DNA from 3 places in the Nonomuraea sp. NPDC050383 genome. Region 3 is predicted to be linked to each of the others. Evidence: riboswitches for the same ligand, from Rfam matches in the RefSeq annotation. Region 3 holds a riboswitch; each other region holds the start of a gene.

Region 1 (6,289 bases), on a different contig from region 3:
GCGCGCTGGCGTTCGCGTGCGCGCAGTTCGGGCTGGAGTGCGAGGTCTGGATGGTGCGGGCCTCCTACGACCAGAAGCCGTACCGGCGCTCGCTCATGCAGGTGTACGGCGCGACGGTGCACGCCAGCCCGTCGCCCATGACCAAGGCCGGGGCCAGGGTGCTGGCCGAGACGCCCGGCTCGTCCGGCAGCCTGGGCATCGCGATCAGCGAGGCGGTCGAGGTGGCCGGCTCCGGCGAGGACGTCCGGTACGCGCTCGGCTCGGTGCTGAACCATGTGCTGCTGCACCAGACCGTGATCGGCGAGGAGGCGCTCCAGCAGATGGAGGAGACGCCCGACGTGATCATCGGCTGCACCGGCGGTGGCTCCAACTTCGCGGGGCTCGTCTTCCCGTTCCTGCGCGAGAAGCTGGCCGGCCGGATCGACCCGGTGATCAGGGCCGTCGAGCCGGCCGCGTGCCCGTCGTTGACCAGGGGTGTGTACGCCTACGACTTCGGCGACACGGCAGGGTTCACGCCGCTGCTCAAGATGCACACCCTGGGCCACGACTTCGTGCCGGACCCGATCCACGCGGGTGGCCTGCGCTACCACGGCATGTCGCCGCTGCTGTCGCACATGTACGAGCTGGGGATGTTCGAGGCGGTCAGCAAGTCGCAGAGCGAGTGCTTCGAGGCCGGTGTCCGCTTCGCCCGTACCGAGGGGATCCTGCCCGCGCCCGAGCCGACGCACGCGCTGGCCGAGACGATCGCCGAGGCGCTGCGCTGCAAGGAGAGCGGCGAGGAGAAGGTGATCCTGACGGCACTGTGCGGTCACGGCCACTTCGACCTGGCCGCGTACGACCGTTACCTGTCGGGGGCGATGGAGGACTTCGCGCTTCCGCAGGAGCGCATCGACGAGGCCCTCGCCCACCTGCCCGGCTGACCCGACCGCGCCGTCCCGGTCGCCGCGGACCCGCCGGCCGGGCGGGCGTCAGCGCGCCGTGGGACGCTTGCCGTGGTTGGCCTTCTTCTTCCTGCGGGCCTTGCCCTTGCGACTGCGCTTGGCCATACCGGCCTCCCTGTGAAAGCGACGAGCTCTGGTGTGACGTGCGTCTCCAACGTCTCCCGCCGGCGCTTCCGGCACAAGGGTGAGACCGGTCAACATTCCCCAACACTGGCATGTCATAATTTGGTGGAATCTGTTGGAAGGAGCGCGGGCTTGCTGGCACAGCAGCGACAGCAGACCATCCTCGAGCGTGTGCGCAGCAGCGGCGGCGTCCGGGTGGCGGACCTCGTGCGCGAGCTCGGCGTCTCCGACATGACGATCCGCCGCGACCTGGAGGTCCTCGCCGAGCGCGGCCTGCTGGCCAAGGTCCACGGCGGCGCGACGGCGCTGGACCAGGGGTCCACGGAGGAGCCCGGCTTCACCGCCAAGTCGGCCCGGCAGCAGTACGAGAAGGAGGCCATCGCGCGTGCCGCCGCCGAGCTCGTACGGCCGGGCACCGCGGTCGCGCTGTCGGCCGGCACCACGACGTGGTCGCTGGCCCACCATCTGACGGGCGTGCCCGACCTGACGGTCATCACGAACTCCGTGCCGGTCGCCGACGTCTTCCACCGCAACCCGCGCCCCGACCGCACGGTCGTGCTGACCGGGGGCGTCCGCACTCCTTCCGACGCGCTGGTGGGCCCGGTGGCGGTGGCCGCGATCCGCCGGCTGCACGTGGACACGCTGTTCCTCGGGGTGCACGGCATGAGCGTGCGGGCCGGGTTCACCACGCCGAACCTGCTGGAGGCGGAGACCGACAGGGAGCTGGTGGCCGCGGCGCACCGGCTGGTGGTCCCGGCGGACCACACGAAGTGGAACACGATCGGCATCAGCACGATCGCCGACCTGGCCGAGGCCGACGTCGTCATCACCGACGCGGGGCTGCCCGAGGACGCACGCACCGAGCTGGCCGAACGGGCCGGACAACTGATCATCGCTGAGGGGTAGCCGTGAAGCGCACCATCACCCATCTGGCCGACGGCCGGGAGCTGATCTACTTCGACCGGAGCGACGACGCCGACCGCGGCGCGATCGACCGCCGGCCGCTCGATCCGCGACCGGTGGCCTCCGAGCTGCGTTACGACCCGCTGACCGAGGAGTGGATCGCGGTCGCGGGGCACCGGCAGACGCGCACCTTCATGCCTCCGGCGGACGAGTGCCCGCTGTGCCCGTCGACGGACACGCGGGCCTCGGAGATCCCGGCGCGCGACTATGACGTGGTGGTCTTCGAGAACCGTTTCCCCTCCTTCTCCATGAATCTCGGGACTTATCAGGATGTGGGGGGTCTGAGCGAGGTTCGTCCGGGGGTGGGACGGTGCGAGGTGGTGTGCTTCACCTCGGAGCACTCCTCCTCGTTCTCCCGCCTGTCCGACGCGCAGGTAGAGCTGGTGATGGAGGCCTGGGCCGACCGTACGGCCGAGCTGTCCGCGATCGACGGCGTCGAGCAGGTCTTCTGCTTCGAGAACCGGGGCGAGGAGATCGGCATCACGCTGACCCACCCGCACGGGCAGATCTACGCCTACCCGTACGTCACGCCGCGCACGAAGCTCCAGCTCGGCGCGGCCGCGCGGCACGCGGCCCGGCAGGGGGGCAACCTGTTCGCGGACGTGCTGGCGGCCGAGCGCGCCGCCGGGACGCGGGTCGTGGCCGCCAACGAGCTGTGGACGGCCTTCGTCCCGGCCGCGGCCCGGTGGCCGTTCGAGGTGCACGTCTATCCGCACCGGCAGGTCCCCGACCTCGCCGCGCTGTCGGAGGAGGAGCGCGCCGCGTTCGCGCCGCTCTACACCTCGGTGCTGCGGGCCCTGGACGGGATGTTCGGCGTCGCCATGCCGTACGTCTCGGCCTGGCACCAGGCTCCGGTACGGCAGGACCGGGAGCTGGGGTACCTGCACCTGGAGCTGTTCAGCATCAGGCGGGCGCCCGGGAAGCTGAAGTATTTGGCGGGGTCGGAGTCGGCGATGGGCGCGTTCGTCAACGACGTGCTCCCCGAGGAGGCGGCCCGGCTGCTCCGATCACAGATTGATCACTGATTGATCTCCGATTGGAGTCGCATGACCTCCGCTTTACTACTAGTATCCCTTCGGTACCGGCCGTAACAGCTGGTACACGCCTAATCCCGGGCGCGTCGCTCGGGAGCCGGGGACCCACCGCATCTGGGGTGAATCCACTTCGGTGGTAGGGACCTCCCATCCCGAACCCGTCAGCTAACCCGGCCGGCAGAGGGAGAGGAATACTCCGTGGCGTCCGCGTCCCCCACGCGCCTTGCCATCAACTTCGTCATCGGCGTCGTGATCGCCACCGCCGGCTTCGGCGCGGCCACCGCGACCGCCGCCCCCAAACCCAGCGAATCCGAGCTGCGCGCCGAGCTGAAGAAACTGAACGGCAAGGTCGACAAGCTCATCGAGAGCTACAACCTCAAGCGGGTCGAGCTGGCCAAGGCCCAGCAGGCGGCCGGCACGGCCGGCAAGCGGCTCGCCGCCGCCGAGCAGGCGGTCGCCACGGCCGAGCGCCGGGTCACCGAGATCGCGCAGCTGCGCTACCAGAACGGCGACCCGGCCGTCCTCGGCTTCATGCTCCCCAACAGCGCCGCCGGCGCGGCCGTCCTGGAGCAGATGACCCGCGACCAGCAGACGGTCGTGGCGGGCGTCGCCAAGGCCCGCGACGAGAAGAAGCGGGCGGCCGACGAGGCCGCCGCCCTGGCCACCCGGATCAGCGCCGAGACGGCGGACGTCGCCAAGCGGCGCGACGAGGCCCAGGACGTCATCGACGACATCGAGAAGAAGCTCAAGGATCTCGTGCCGGTCAGCACCGGCCGCCGCTCCGACGGCACCTGGGCGCCCGAGCTGCCGTCGGGCACGGACAACATCACCCCCCGCACCCAGGCGATGCGCGCGCTGGTCCAGAAGAACTTCTCGCTGCCGTTCACGGTCGGCTGCTTCCGCTCGGGGTCGAGCGGCGAGCACCCGCTGGGCCGGGCGTGCGACTTCATGATGAGTTCGGGCGGCACCATGCCCAGCGCCGCCAACCAGGCGCTCGGCGACCGCCTCGCGGCCTGGGCGTTGGCGAACAAGGCGAAGCTGGGAGTGAAGTACGTGATCTGGCGGCAGCGCATCAACCAGGGCTCCGGATGGAGCGCCATGTCGGACCGCGGCAGCATCACCGAGAACCACTTCGACCACGTCCACATCTCGATGAACTGAACGGGTGTCGGGCTGCGGGACCGCCGGTCGGCTCACCACCGGCGCCCGCCGCCGCTGCCACCCGCGCAGCGAGCTCGATCAGCTCCGCTCCGACCCACCGCCGGGTGTGATCCGCGCCGCACCTTGTCACAGGTTCCCTCCGCCCGACGCCTTGGGTGCGAAACCCGAGCGAACGGAGCAGGAACCATGACGGAGCACACCGGCGGCCGGACGGAAGTGATCGTGATCGGCGCCTCCTCACCGACGAGACCCTGACCAGCATCGACGACGACCGCATCGTCGCCGCCGGGGATGCGACCTCGCCCTCGGGCCTCGCTTATCGGATGGGCTGCCAGGCCGCCGTCCAGCTGGGCCCGCACGCCGCCGACGCCGTGCTTCGCCGGATCGAGGGCGGAGCGCCCGAAGCCATCAGCGTCGCCTTCGCCGGGCTGCGCGTCAGCCTCGGCCGCGGTCCGCGCCCGCGTACGTGTCGTAGCCCCCTGAAGTGGGCGGCCCAGGCGCCGCTCGCTCCTCCATGCCCGCTCCCCCATGCCCGGCCTCCCGGGACGGACCGCCGTGGAAGGATCCGAGGATGCACGACCACGCCGCGGACCCGGCGACCGAGGCCTTCGTCGCCCACCGCAACCTGCTCTTCACCGTCGCGTACGAGATCCTCGGCTCGGCGGCCGACGCCGAGGACGTCCTGCAGGAGGTCTGGCTGCGCTGGGCCGAGATCGACCTGGCGCAGGTCCGCGACCCGCGCGCGTTCCTCGTGCGCGTCACGTCCCGGCTGGCGCTCGACCGGCTGCGGGCCCTGCGGCGCCGCAAGGAGGCCTACGTCGGCCCCTGGCTGCCCGAGCCGCTGCTCACGTCGCCGGACGTCGCGGAGAACGCCGAGCTCGCCGAGAGCCTGTCCATGGCCGTGATGCTCGTCCTGGAGACCCTCTCGCCCACCGAGCGGGCCGTGTTCGTCCTGCGCGAGGTCTTCGACGTCGACTACGACGAGATCGCGGAGGCGGTCGGCAAGACCCCCGCCGCGGTCCGCCAGATCGCCCACCGCTCCCGCAAGCACGTCGACGCCCGCCGCCCTCGCCAAGTGGTCTCCCCGCGCCAGGCGCAGGCCGCCCTCGCGTCGTTCCAGCACGCCGTGGAGACCGGCGACCTGCAGGGCGTGCTCGACGTGCTCGCCCCTGACGTCGTCCTGATCAGCGACGGCGGTGGCGTCAGGAGCGCCGCGCTGCGGCCCGTCACCGGCCTCGCGAAGGTGGTCCGCCTCCTCCTCGCCAGTCTCGGCGACAAGGAAGGCACGCTCACGGGCGAGCCCACCACCGTCAACGGCGATCCGGCGCTCCTCCTGCGCCTCGACGGCGAGATCGACAGCGTCATGGCGCTCAAGGTCGAGGACGGCCTCGTCACCGGCATCTACTTCATCCGCAACCCTGACAAGCTCACCCACATCGCCGCCGCCACACCGCTCACCCTGACCTGATACCGGTACGGCCGCGGTTCCCGCCCCGGGAAGGAACGGGGGCCGCGGCGTCAGTCCCAGGTGGGGAGGTGCTGCTCGGGGTAGCGGGCGCCGAAGCCGCCCGTGGGGAGGATCTCCGCGACGCGCTTCAGGTCCGCCTCGTCGAGGACGAGGTCGGCGGCGGCGACGTTCTCCTCCAGCCGCCCGCGGCTGCGAGTGCCGGGGATGGGGACGATGTCGTCGCCCTGGGCGAGGAGCCAGGCCAGGGCGAGCTGGGCGACGGTGGCGTCCTTGTCGGCGGCCAGGTCGGCGAGCCGGCGGGTGGCCTCCAGATTCCGCTCGTAGTTGCCGGGCTGGAAACGGGCGTCCCAGCTGCGCATGTCACCGGGGTCGTACTCGGCGCCGGGCTTGGCCTGGCCCGTGAGGAAGCCCCGGCCGAGGGGCGAGTAGGCGACGAATCCGATCCCCAGCTCGCGCAGCACCGGCAGGAGGGTCTCGACGTCGCGCTCGAACAGGGAGTACTCGGTCTGCAGGACCGAGACGGGCTGGACGGCGTGGGCGCGGCGGATGGTGTTGGCCCCCGCCTCGCTCAGGCCGAAGTAGCGGACCTTGCCCGCGTC
Region 2 (6,289 bases), on a different contig from region 3:
GCGACGAACTTCCCGAGCAGATGCGCATCCGGAGGGAGAAGCTCGACCGCCTTCGCAGCGAAGGCGTCGACCCCTACCCGGTGAGCTTCCCGCGCACGGCGACCAACGCCGAGGTCAGAGCGACACACGAGGGCCTGGAGCCCGACACCGCGACCGGTGAGCAGGTCGCGGTCGCGGGCCGCGTCATGCTCAACCGGATCGGTGGGAAACTCTGCTTCGCCACGCTCCGCGACGGCACCGGCGACCTGCAGGTCATGATCTCCCTCGACCGGGTGGGCGAGGAGTCCCTGGCAGCCTGGAAGCGCGACGTCGACCTGGGCGACCACGTGGGCGTGATCGGCGAGGTCATCACCTCCCGGCGTGGCGAGCTGTCGATCATGGCCGAGAGCTGGCAGATCACCTCCAAGTGCCTGCGCCCGCTCCCGGAGAAGCACATCGGCCTCACCGACCCGGAGGCGCGGGTCCGCCAGCGCTACGTCGACCTCATCGTCAACGACGAGGCGCGGGAGATGGCCCGCATCCGCAGCGCCACCGTGCGCGCGGTGCGCGACTTCTGGCACGAGGAGGGCTACCTCGAGGTCGAGACGCCCATGCTCCAGCCGATCCACGGCGGCGCGACGGCCCGGCCGTTCAAGACCCACATCAACGCCTACAGCATGGAGCTCTACCTTCGCATCGCGATCGAGCTCTACCTCAAGCGGCTCGTCGTCGGCGGCATCGAGAAGGTCTTCGAGATCAACCGCAACTTCCGCAACGAGGGCGCGGACTCCACGCACAACCCCGAGTTCACCATGCTCGAGGCGTACGGCACCTACCTCGACTACAACGACATGGCCGACCTGACCCAGCGGATGTACCAGAAGGCCGTGGTCGCGGCGCTGGGCACCTCGGTGGTCGTGCACGACGGCGTCGAGGTGGACCTGGGCATCCCCGAGTGGCCGCGCGTCACGCTGTACGGCGCCGTGTCGGAGGCGGTGGGCGAGGAGATCACCACCGAGACGCCGATCGAGCGCCTGCGCGACCTGGCGGACAAGCACGACGTCCACCACGACCCCAAGTGGGGTCCCGGCAAGCTGGTCCAGGAGCTGTTCGAGGCGCTCGTGGAGCACACGCTCATCCAGCCGACGTTCGTCATGGACTACCCGCTGGAGACCTCGCCGCTGACCCGTCAGCACCGCGACAACCCGCTGCTGACGGAGAAGTGGGACCTCATCGGGTTCGGCACGGAGCTGGGCACCGCCTACTCCGAGCTCATCGATCCGGTCGAGCAGCGCCGCCGCCTGGTCGAGCAGTCGCTGCTGGCGGCGGGCGGCGACCCGGAGGCCATGCAGCTCGACGAGGACTTCCTGCAGGCCCTGGAGTACGCGATGCCGCCCACCGGCGGCATGGGCGCCGGCATCGACCGGATGATCATGGCGTTCACCGGCAAGAACATCCGCGAGACGATCCTCTTCCCGCTCGTCAAGCCGGCCCACTGAGCCCCGGCCGTGCCGCCGCACCGGCGGCACGGCGAAGGGCCCTGAGAACGGGTCATGCGCAATTGCGGGATCGTGCCGGACCAAATGCGCCGGTGGGCGCCCGCGTCAGGATTCCCGGTGAGGGCCTGTAAGGGCCGCTGTGATCGCGCAGCGTGCCCCGAAGTGCCGACACTCGCCGAGTCCCCCACATACGACGGATCAAGTCAATGACGGCCGTCAAGTGCCACGGATATCGCGCTTGACGGCCTTTCCCGTATGCGTTTAACGTCTGCGGAGCGAACAGCTTTGCACGGGCCGACGACGACTCCGAGACTGCTGTTGGGGGGAGGGCTCCCGATGGATGTGCTCACCGATCAGGTTGAGCTTAGCCACGCCGATCTAGCCTTGCTGGCGGAGCTTGCCAGGGGAGTCACCGTCGATCGGGTGGGCAGGCGCCTCGACATCAGCGGGCGCACCGTGCGCCGTCGGCTGCGCGGCATCTGCGACCGCATCGGGGTCGCCACGGCCATCGAGGCAGTCGCCTGGGCCGCCCGCCGCCAGCTCATCTGAGCGGCCCGTCGAGGGTTCAGTCGGCGACGCGGACGGCGCCCACGAACGGCCGGTTGGCCAGCGACGCCACCCTGACGACGTCACCCGTGCGTGGCGCGTGGACCATCATGTTGCCGCCGATGTAGATGCCGACGTGGTGCAGGTCGCCGTAGAAGAAGACCAGGTCGCCGGGGCGCAGCTCCTCCCTGGAGATGTGCCGGCCGGCGGTCCACTGGCTGCCGGTGTAGTGCGGCAGCGAGATGCCGACCCGCTGGTAGGCGGCCATGACGAGACCGGAGCAGTCGTACGAGCTCGGCCCCTCGGCCCCCCAGACGTACGGCTTGAGCTGCTGTGTGAGCGCCCACCTGGCCGCCTCGGCGGCCTTGCCGGCGCCCGAGATCGGCAGGGCGACGCGGACGGCCGGCGTGCCCGGGCGGCCCGCCTCGCCGATCGCCCGCCTGAACAGGTTGCTCTCCACCTTGGCGACCAGCTTCACGATCTTGTCGCGCTTCGTGTCGAGGTCGGTGACGAGCTTCTCCACCTCGTCGATGTGGGCCTTCGCCTCGGACTGGGCCCGCTTGGCCGTCTCCATGGCCTTGACGACCTGGTTGACCTCGTCGCCGGCCTCCTGGGCCAGCGCGTAGGTGGTGGCGGCCCGGTTGAGGAACGCGCCGGGGTCGCCGTCGTCCATCAGGGCGATGGCGCGGCTGAAGCCGCCGGTCATGTACTCCTGCTGGGCCAGCAGCCTCGTCTTGGCGCGCTTGGCGTCGAGGTCGGCCTGGCTGGTCGCCAGGACCTTCCTGGCCTGCTCGGCGGTCTTGCGGGCGGTCTTGAGCTTCTCCCGCGAGCCGTTGTACTGCTCGCTGAGGGTCTCGATCTGGGTGTGCATCGCCTCGACCCGCTTGGACAGCTCCTTCAGGGAGGGCTCGGGGTCGGCGGCGGCGGACCCGGGCGGGAACGCGAACGCCAGCGCCACGACGGCGGCGCTCAGGACGGCGAAACGGCGCAGGAGCGCCTGTTTCGGAGGGCGGGCATCCAGGCCCGCTCTCGTCCTTCCGCGGCGGCGCGTGCGCTTCACCGACCAGCTCCTCTCTTCGACGCCTACCGGGTTAGCTGACGGGTTCGGGCCGGAGCAGCCCTACCGAGCGTGATGCTCGGATTCACCCCATGTGGTGGCACTGAGAGCTCGCCACCGGCGGGTCCCCGGCTCCCCTGCGGGGATTGGGCGCGTCTCCGCGCGGGGGTCGCGCGGGTGACATCGTCGCTGGACATTAGTGCACCTCGGGTTCGTGCTCAACCAGAACTGCCAACTCTGTAGAGGTATCGCTACCGAAGGGTCACGAGTGGACGATGCGTCACCCGATGCCGGTCCGACTTTATGTCTACTTTGCCATGCCTTGAGCAGTACGTTGCCCGAAGGGAGCGCACGGTAGTGACATGTCGGATGCCGTAGGCGGAGCGGATTTTGGTACGAGCCGTAATGGGATCTGTACTCTGGATGCCCATGGAACAGGTCGCCGAAGTCACCGTGCCTGACACCGAGATCGTGGTGCGCCGCGCCCGCACGTCGGATGTCAGGACGATCAGGCGCCTGGTCGACACCTACGCCGGTGCCGGTCCTCGCCTTCTGGAGAAGGCCACGGTCACCCTGTACGAGGACGTGCAGGAGTTCTGGGTCGCCGAGCGCGGCGGCCAGGTCGTCGGCTGTGGCGCCCTCCATGTGCTCTGGGAGGATCTGGCCGAGATCCGGACCGTCGCCGTGGACCCCGCCTTCCGCGGGCTGGGCATCGGCCACCGGATCGTCGCCGCGCTGACCCGCACGGCGGTGGATCTCGGGCTCAGCCGGGTGTTCTGCCTGACGTTCGAGGTGGACTTCTTCGCCCGCCACGGGTTCCGCCCGATCCAGGGCACCCCGGTCTCCCCGGAGGTCTACGCCGAGCTGCTGGCCTCGTACGACGAGGGTGTGGCGGAGTTCCTCGACCTTGAGCACGTCAAGCCTAACACCCTGGGCAACACCCGCATGCTGCTCCATCTGACATCCGGTGACGCCGACCTTGACCGCTGAGAAAGGTGATTGTTGATACCTATGTCGATACGTTGGGCAGCACAGGCATGTGTCCTGACATGTGCTACATGCACTCTCGAAGCGAGGTGACACGGTGAGCACCGGACAGCCGCCGTATCCACAGGACGAATCCGGCGAGAACGCTGCCGGGAATCCCGAGTACGGACAACACACTCCGAACCGTCCCCACGGTGAGGCCGACCCCGACGCGACGGTGGTGGGTTACCGCGCCGAGGACTACGGTCAGCCCGGCTACGGCCAGCCCCAGCAGGGCTACGGCCAGCCCGGTCAGCCCGGCCAGCCGCAGTACGGGCAGCCGGGCTACGGGCAGCAGGGCCAGTCCCAGCCGGGCTACGGGCAGCCGCAGCAGGGCTACGGGCCCCAGGGTCAGTCGCAGCCCGGCTACGGCCAGCCCCAGCAGGGCTACGGCCAGCCGCAGCAGGGCTATGGGCAGCCCGGCCAGCCGCAGTACGGCCAGCAGCAGCCCTCCCAACCCGACTACGGGCAGCAGCAGTACGGCCAGCAGCCGCCCTCGGGTCAGCAGTACGGCCAGCCCGGCTACGCGCCCCCGCCGCAGCAGGGCTACCAGCAGCAGGGCTACGGCCAGCCAGGCCAGCAGCAGTACGGGCAGCAGCCGCCCTCGCAGCCCGGCTACGGCCAGCCGCAGCAGGGCTACGGGCCCCAGGGGCAGTCGCAGCCCGGCTACGGCCAGCCCCAGCAGGGCTACGGTCAGCAGGGCTACGGCCAGCCCGGTTACGGTGAGCCCGGGTACGGGCAGCCGCAGCAGGGCTACGGCCCGGGGCAGCAGTACGGCCAGCCCGGCTACGGTCAGCCGGGATACGGCCAGCCCTACGGCCAGCCGGTGGGCGTGCAGCCTCCGGGCGCCCCGGCGCCGCTCGCCGAGTGGTGGCAGCGGCTGGTGGCCCGGCTCATCGACTGGGTGATCTTCTTCGTGGTGGGCCTGATCGTCTCGGGCATCCTCGTGGCGCTCCTCGCGGTCAGCTACGACTGGTCCACCGGCAGTTCGTCCGGCCTGCTCAGCGGAACGGCGGTCGGCATCCTGGTCGGCCTCATCCTGACCGCCCTGTACGTCGGCTACGAATTCCTCATGACCAAGATGAGGGGCCAGACCCTCGGCAAGATGGTCATGGGCATCAAGATCGCTCCTGTCGGCGGCCCCGTGCCGCAGGGCGGCCTGCCCACCGACGTCGCGCTCAAGCGGGCCGGCGTGACATGGGGCGGCTATATTCTCGCCGCCTTCCCCATCCCGCTCTCGTCGTTCATCGGCTGGCTTCTGGTGGCCGTGAACGGCGCGTCGCAACTCTGGGACAAGCCGCTGCAGCAGACGTTCGCCGACAAGGTGGCCGGCACCGTGGTGGTCAAGATCAAGTAATCGCGAACCCCAGCAGAGGCCGGCTCCGTGCCGGCCTCTGTTTTGTACCCGGGTACGTGAGGGACCGGGCCGTGGCAATATGAGGCCACGAGTTCGGCGCCGAGGTGGGTTATGGCGGGTGCGCGGCCGGGCGGGACGCCCGCTGAATGGTGGGAACGGCTTGCCACGCGCCTCATTGAGGGCCTCGTGTTCGGGGTCTTCTATTACATTCTGTTCATCGTCCTATGGGCCGCCTTCCGGACTGTCGGCGTGTCCGAGGCGACGGCCGGCCGCCTGCCCGGGGTGGCGGCCTGGTTCCTGGCCGGGCTGGGATATACCGCCTATGAGTGGGTGGCTCTTTCCGGCGCCGGCCGGACGTTCGGCAAGGCGATCATGAAGATTCGGGTGACGCCGCGCGACCTTCCGCGGGCCGCACTGCTGAAACGCGCCCTGGTGTATCCCGGCCCGGTCATGCTGATGGGTATTCCGCTGGTCAATCTGCTGGGCGGAATCTACGTGTTCGCCGTGGGGATGATCATCTTGATCGACAAGCCACTGCAGCGTGGGCCGCATGACCGGCTGGCCGGAACGTTCGTCGTCAAAGATCTTCGTTGAGGGTTCGTACCTGCGGCGATGCCATTCAGCAAAATTTTCCCTTGATCCGGTAAGGAGCCTGGAGAGACTGGCATTAGGCTATGGGGCAACCAGGGCGGCCCGATGTCGGTGGCCCTGTCAGGCGTGGAGCGCTCGCGTACCGCTATGGTCGTGAGCGGATGCCTGAGACCTGGAGCGGCATGAGGCCCGCTCATGCTCCCCGCGCCCGTGGTGCATAAAGGGAGCTCCCTG
Region 3 (6,289 bases):
GTCCGGGCTCGGTGGGCGGCTGGGAGCGCAGCCAGGCGAAGTCATGGCGGACGAGGTCGAACCCGGCGTCGCGGACCGACTGTTCGAGCTCCTCGGTGACCGGCAGGGCGGTGAAGACGGTCACCCGGCCGGCGCGCAGCCTGAGCGCGGCGGCCAGCCCCAGCACGGCGCGCAGCCGTCCCGGGTGGGCGCGGGCCCGCAGCAGCGGACGGTACGGACCCGCCGCCAGCAGCTCCAGCAGCCGGAGCGTGGCCAGGCCGTCGTCCACGACGACCAGCCGGCCGGGGCGGGAGGTGAGCCAGCGCAGCTGCACCTTGCCGGAGAAGGCGTCGCCGGCGGCGTTCATCCGGCGCGGCAGCTTCTCGGACGGCTCGGCCATCTCCAGGCCCTCGGGCAGCGACAGGCGGCGCAGCTCGCGGCGGGTGGCCTTCAGCGCGCGCTGCCCGGCGCGGGGCACGACGGCGGTGGCGGGGCCGAGCAGGCCGGCGTGGTGCGCCTCGACGGCGCAGAGCATCTGGAGGGGTGACTCCACCCAGGCCGACGCCCGCTCCGCCACCCCTGCTCTCCCCACTCCGGGCTGATGCCGGCTTCGCTCCGGGTCGCCTGCGACCGCACGACGCGCTCACCGTAATCCGGCCCCCTGACGGCGCGGGGAACGCCGCGTGAACAATGGAGGCCATGAACTCGCTCCATCTCACCAGTGACGGCGTCTCGATCCCCCAGCTCGGGTTCGGCGTCTGGCAAGTACCCGCCGACGAGGCCGAGCGGGCCGTGACGACCGCTCTGGAGGCCGGTTACCGGCACGTCGACACCGCCAGGATCTACGGAAACGAGGAGGGCGTGGGCCGGGCGGTGCGCGCCTCCGGTCTGCCGCGCGAGGAGGTGTTCGTCACCACGAAGCTGTGGAACGACGACCACCACCGCGCCGAGCGGGCCCTGGACGAGAGCCTGGCGCGGCTCGGCCTGGACCACGTCGACCTCTATCTCATCCACTGGCCCGCGCCGAAGCAGGACGCCTACGTGGGCGCCTGGCGGGCGCTGGAGAAGGCGCACCGCGACGGGCGGGCCCGGGCCATCGGTGTGTCCAACTTCACGGTGGAGGCGCTCACCCGGCTCATGGACGAGACCGGGATCACGCCGTCGATCAACCAGATCGAGCTGCACCCGTGGCTCCAGCAGCACGAGCTGCGGGCCTTCCACGAGGCCAACGGCATCCTCACCGAGGCGTGGAGCCCGCTCGGCCAGGGCCGGGGCCTGCTGGAGGAGCCGGCGTTCCAGACGCTGGCCGCCAAGCACGGGCGCACCCCGGCGCAGGTCGTGCTGCGCTGGCACATCCAGCTCGGCAACGTGACGATCCCCAAGTCGGTCACGCCGTCCCGCATCCGGGAGAACATCGACGTGTTCGACTTCGTCCTGGACGACGAGGACCTGGCGGCTATCGGGGCACTCAACGCCAATCGCCGCCTTGGGCCCGATCCCGCCACATTTGGGTAAAAAAGCTATGATCCCTCGCCATGAGGGATCTCGCATGGGGCATCGCGGCGACAGGCGGCATCGCACGGACCGTGGGCGCGGTCATCGCCGCGGAGACCGGCATGCGGGTGGCGGCCGTCGGCTCGCGTGACCTGGGCCGCGCCGCCGCGCTGGCCGCGGAGCTCGGCGCCGAGTCGGCGTACGGCTCCTACGCGGAGCTGTGCGCCGACCCGGCCGTCGACGCCGTGTACGTGGCCACGCCCCACGCCCAGCACCTGGCGGTGGCCGAGGCGGCCATCGCGGCGGGCAAGGCCGTGCTGTGCGAGAAGCCGCTGGCCGCCTCGCTCGCCGACGCCGAGCGCATGGTGCGCCTGGCCCGCGAGGCCGGGGTCTTCCTGATGGAAGCGATGTGGATGCGGTTCAACCCGCTCATCCGGCGGGTGGCCGCCGACCCGCGCTTCGGCGAGATCCGCTCGGTGCAGGCCAGTTTTGGCTTCGCTTTGCCGTTCGACCCGGCCCACCGGCTGTGGGCTCCGGAGCTGGGCGGCGGGGCCCTGCTGGACCTGGGGATCTACCCGTTCGGGCTGGCCCAGCTGCTGCTCGGGGCGCCGTCGGAGGTGCGGATGACGGGCTGCCTGGCGCCGTCCGGCGTGGACGCGGAGGCGGGCGGCGTGCTCGTCTACCCCGGCGGGAGGCGGGCGCTGGTGGAGGCCTCGCTGCTCGCCTCGTTCCCCAACAGCGCCTACGTGGTGGGCTCGGGGATGCGGGCCGAGATCCAGGCGCCGTTCTGGGCCCCGAACCGCGTCGTGCTCAGCGGAGCGTCGATGGCGACGGAGGTGCACGACCTCGACCCGGTCGACAACGGATACGCGGGGGAGCTGCGCGAGGTACGGGACGCCCTGGCCGAAGGACGGACCGAAAGCGAGATCATGCCACTGGACGAAAGCCTTGCCATGATGGGGCTTCTGGAGGAGGCACGATCTCAGCTCTCCTAGCTGGGCATTTATCCACTTGTAATCCTCTTGCCGGATGTATTACCTTAAATCCTGTTCGTCGGCTTACGTCCGGTTTGCCCGTTCGTTGCCGGCCCATCGCACAGATCATCACAGGACCCCCCTGTGACCGCTGAATCCGCCTGAGCGCGGAACCGGGGACCCACTTCTCTTGGGGTGAATCGGCACTCCCCTGTGCCGTAGGGCAGCTTCCACGCCCGAACCCGTCAGCTAACCCGGTAAGCGGCATGGAAGCAAGGAGCATCCCTTCTCGATGGCCAAGCACCGTCTCATCCGTGCCCTCACGCCCGGAACGATCCGCGCCACCCTCGGCGCGACCATCATCGCCTCGGCCGCCTTCGGCGCCGTCGCGCCGGCCAACGCGGACACCCCCGAGCACGTGGGGCCGGCCTCCAACTCGTCCGTCAGCCAGACCGTCAACAACCAGGCCGCGTCCGGCTCCCAGTACGGCCGGGTCAACGTGACCGCGCAGAAGGTCCTCGACGTGGCCCGCGCCCAGGTCGGCACCTCCGAGAACGCCTACGGCGGCGGCACCAAGTTCCAGCAGTGGTACGCGAAGTCGCAGCGCGCGCTGGAGACCGTCAAGCGTGACGGCGGCTCGCCGCAGTCCTACCTCAACGCCGCGTGGTGCTCGATGTTCGTCTCCTGGGTCGGCGAGCAGACCGGCGCCCGCCCGCAGGTCGGCTGGGACGCCTACACCGTGGCCCACGCCCGCTGGTTCGCCCAGAACCACCGCTGGGGCAGCACGGCCAAGCCCGGCGCCGTCGTCTTCTTCTCCTGGAGCGGCAGCAAGGACCTGGACGACATCAACCACGTCGGGTTCGTCGTCAAGGACAACGGCAACGGCACGATCTCCACGATCGAGGGCAACACCGGCAACGGCCGCGTCGAGCAGCGCGTCCGGCCGACCTCCCAGGTCGTCGGCTACGGCTACCCGAACTACGCCGGCTGACCCGGTCCCCCGACCACTCCCCCACCTCTCCCCAGAGGGAGCGAGCGCGCGCCTTCCCCCGGCGCGCGCTCGCTCGCGTTCCGGGAGGACTCCCCCGTACGCCTGACCGTCCCGCCCGGTCCCACAGCGGGTTGTCCGTTCGTGTGGCGTTAACGGGACGGATGGTATGGGAGCGCTCCCAGCGACCTTTTCGAGCTGTTTAGGCCCCCAAATCCGCTTTCACAGCGACAAATACGGCCCGAGGTAACGGTTGCGTTTCGGGCCGTTGACGACCCCCACGCCATGAGGGCACTCTTTGTGGGAGCGCTCCCAAGACCTTCCCATCGCGGCCTCATCGCCGCGATGCACCTCCCACATTCACCACCCAGAGGGGTTCCGAATGAAGAACCACAAGCGCTTGGTCATGACCGGAGCCGCGATGACGGCCCTGCTGGCCATCGCGGCGTGCAGCAGCGGCGGTGGCGGCACCCCGGCGGGCTCGCAGAGCAGCGCGGCGGCCGAGCCGGTCACGATCAACGTGCACACCTTCGGCGGCGGCGAGAACTTCGGCTACGACGAGGCCGTCAAGAAGTGGAACGCCGAGCACCCGAACATCCAGATCAAGTACACGAACCTCACCGACCGGTTCGAGGACGTGTACCTGCCGCAGCTGCTCCAGCGTCTCCAGGCGGGGGCAGGCGCCGGAGACGTCGTCGGCATCGACGAGGGCGCGATGGGCCTCATGGCGGCCCGTCCGCAGTTCTTCACCGACCTCGGCCAGTACGGCCTGGACAGCCGCAAGGCGGACTTCCCGGCGGCCAAGTGGGAAGCGGGTGTCAACGCGGACGGCAAGCTGTTCGCGCTGGGCACGGACATGGGCGGCATGACCATGTGCTACCGCAAGGACCTGTTCAAGAAGGCGGGCCTGCCCACCGACCGCGAGGAGGTCGGCAAGCTCTGGCCGGACTGGAACGCGTTCCTGGAGACCGGCAAGAAGTTCGAGGCCGCCAAGACGGGCGCGAAGTTCATGGACGGCCCCAACACGATCTACAACGTGATCCTCTTCCAGGAGGCGCCGAAGAACGGCAACGTCTCCTACTTCGACAAGAGCAACAAGCTCGTCATCGAGTCCAACCCGGCCGTCAAGACCTCCTTCGACTGGGTGACCACCTTCAGCAAGGCGGGCATGACCGCCAAGCTGCAGGCGTGGAGCCCGGCGTGGGACAAGGCCATCAAGGGTGGCGGCTTCGCCACCATGGGCTGCCCGTCGTGGATGCTCGGCGTGATCGAGGGCAAGGCCGGCGAGTCCAACAAGGGCAACTGGGACGTCGCGGCGGTGCCGGGCGGCACGGGCAACTGGGGCGGCTCCTGGCTCGCGGTGCCCAAGCAGACCAAGCACCCCAAGGAAGCCGCCGAGGTCGTGAACTACCTCACCGGCAAGGAGGGCCACATCGCGGCCTTCAAGGAGGCCGGCGCGTTCCCGAGCTCGCTGCCCGCGCAGCAGGACCCGGAGGTGGCGGGCCTGAAGAACGCCTACTTCAACGACGCGCCGACCGGCCAGATCTTCAGCGAGTCGGTGAAGAACCTCCAGCCGGTGTTCTTCGGTGAGAAGCACGCCCAGGTGAAGACCGCGGTCGAGAAGGTCATCGAGGGCATGGACCAGGGCGCGATCAAGTACGACGAGGCCTGGTCGAAGTTCGTCGAGGCGGGTGTGAAGGCGGCGGGCTGACCCCCGTCCCCCAGGACCGGGTGGCGCCCCTTCCCCTCTGCGGGCGCCACCCCTCCCCGCCCCGGCTCGAAAGGCTTCCATGACTATCCAACTCGCGCCGCCGCCTTCCCGGCGGGCGCCGGGCAGGCGGTCGGCCCCCTCCCGGCGGATGGCCCGCTTCGACCTCAAGGGCACGCCGTATGTGCTGGTGTCGCCCTACTACCTGCTGTTCGCCGTCTTCGGCATCTTCCCCCTCGGCTACACGCTCTGGGTCTCGCTGCACGACTGGGAGCTGGCCGGCGACACCGAGTTCAACGGCCTGGCCAACTACGGCGAGCTGATCACCGACGCCGCCTTCTGGAACGCCGTCGTCAACACGCTCGGCATGTTCGTGCTGGCCACCGTGCCGCAGCTCGTGCTGGCGCTGCTGCTGGCCAACGCCCTCAACAAGAGGCTGCGCGGCCGGCTGCTGCTGCGCCTCGGCGTGCTGCTGCCGCTCATCACCTCGGTGGTCGCCGTGGCCGTGATCTTCAGCCAGCTCTACAGCCGCGACTACGGGGTCTTCAACTGGATCCTGTCCTGGTTCGGCGTCGAACCGATCATCTGGCAGAACCAGAAGTGGTCCTCCTGGATCGCGATCGCCACGATGGTCGACTGGCGCTGGACGGGCTACAACGCGATCATCCTGCTGGCCGCGATGCAGACGATCCCGCGCGACCTGTACGAGGCCGCCTCCATCGACGGGGCGTCGGCCCGCACGCAGTTCTGGCGGATCACGGTGCCGATGCTGCGGCCGACGATGGTGTTCGTCGTGTTCATCTCGACGATCGGCGGGCTGACGCTGTTCACCGAGCCGGTCATGTTCGAGGGTAACCCGATGATGACGGGCGGCACCACCGGCCAGTACCAGACGGTGGCCATGTTCATCGTCAAGTCCGCCTTCCGCGACTTCGAGATGGGCTACGCCTCGGCGGCGGCCTGGCTGCTGTTCGTGCTGATCCTGCTCGGGACGATGGTCAACTACTGGTTCACCCGGCGCATCGGAGGAGGCAAGTGAACAACCGCCTCTGGGACGCGGGCCTCATGACCAAGGTGGTGCTGGGCTTCGCGCTGCTGCTGTCCGCGTTCCCGATCTACTACATGTTCATCATGGCGACGCGCACC

Evidence for each region. Region 3 has a riboswitch for cyclic di-AMP ahead of ACIBG4_RS00560 (CHAP domain-containing protein). Riboswitches for the same ligand answer to the same signal wherever they lie in the genome.
Region 1: another riboswitch for cyclic di-AMP. It lies ahead of ACIBG4_RS35460 (hypothetical protein); the one in region 3 lies ahead of ACIBG4_RS00560 (CHAP domain-containing protein).
Region 2: another riboswitch for cyclic di-AMP. It lies ahead of ACIBG4_RS09555 (NlpC/P60 family protein); the one in region 3 lies ahead of ACIBG4_RS00560 (CHAP domain-containing protein).

The regions. Positions count from the first base shown of each region.
Region 1 is NZ_JBITIP010000020.1:114,691-120,979, reverse strand. It holds gene ACIBG4_RS35480 (TrpB-like pyridoxal phosphate-dependent enzyme) at 1-920, shown strand, start outside; gene ACIBG4_RS35475 (50S ribosomal protein bL37) at 969-1,046, opposite strand; gene ACIBG4_RS35470 (DeoR/GlpR family DNA-binding transcription regulator) at 1,197-1,970, shown strand; gene galT (galactose-1-phosphate uridylyltransferase) at 1,973-3,052, shown strand; cyclic di-AMP (ydaO/yuaA leader) riboswitch at 3,120-3,255, shown strand; gene ACIBG4_RS35460 (hypothetical protein) at 3,260-4,222, shown strand; gene ACIBG4_RS35455 (RNA polymerase sigma-70 factor) at 4,794-5,690, shown strand; gene ACIBG4_RS35450 (aldo/keto reductase) at 5,741-6,289, opposite strand, start outside.
Region 2 is NZ_JBITIP010000003.1:271,618-277,906, reverse strand. It holds gene lysX (bifunctional lysylphosphatidylglycerol synthetase/lysine--tRNA ligase LysX) at 1-1,478, shown strand, start outside; gene ACIBG4_RS09560 (LuxR C-terminal-related transcriptional regulator) at 1,815-2,027, shown strand; gene ACIBG4_RS09555 (NlpC/P60 family protein) at 2,044-3,084, opposite strand; cyclic di-AMP (ydaO/yuaA leader) riboswitch at 3,090-3,244, opposite strand; gene ACIBG4_RS09550 (amino-acid N-acetyltransferase) at 3,511-4,071, shown strand; gene ACIBG4_RS09545 (RDD family protein) at 4,166-5,464, shown strand; gene ACIBG4_RS09540 (RDD family protein) at 5,576-6,058, shown strand.
Region 3 is NZ_JBITIP010000001.1:116,526-122,814, forward strand. It holds gene ACIBG4_RS00545 (hypothetical protein) at 1-556, opposite strand, end outside; gene ACIBG4_RS00550 (aldo/keto reductase) at 679-1,494, shown strand; gene ACIBG4_RS00555 (Gfo/Idh/MocA family protein) at 1,515-2,468, shown strand; cyclic di-AMP (ydaO/yuaA leader) riboswitch at 2,587-2,726, shown strand; gene ACIBG4_RS00560 (CHAP domain-containing protein) at 2,740-3,438, shown strand; gene ACIBG4_RS00565 (ABC transporter substrate-binding protein) at 3,818-5,146, shown strand; gene ACIBG4_RS00570 (carbohydrate ABC transporter permease) at 5,226-6,182, shown strand; gene ACIBG4_RS00575 (carbohydrate ABC transporter permease) at 6,209-6,289, shown strand, end outside.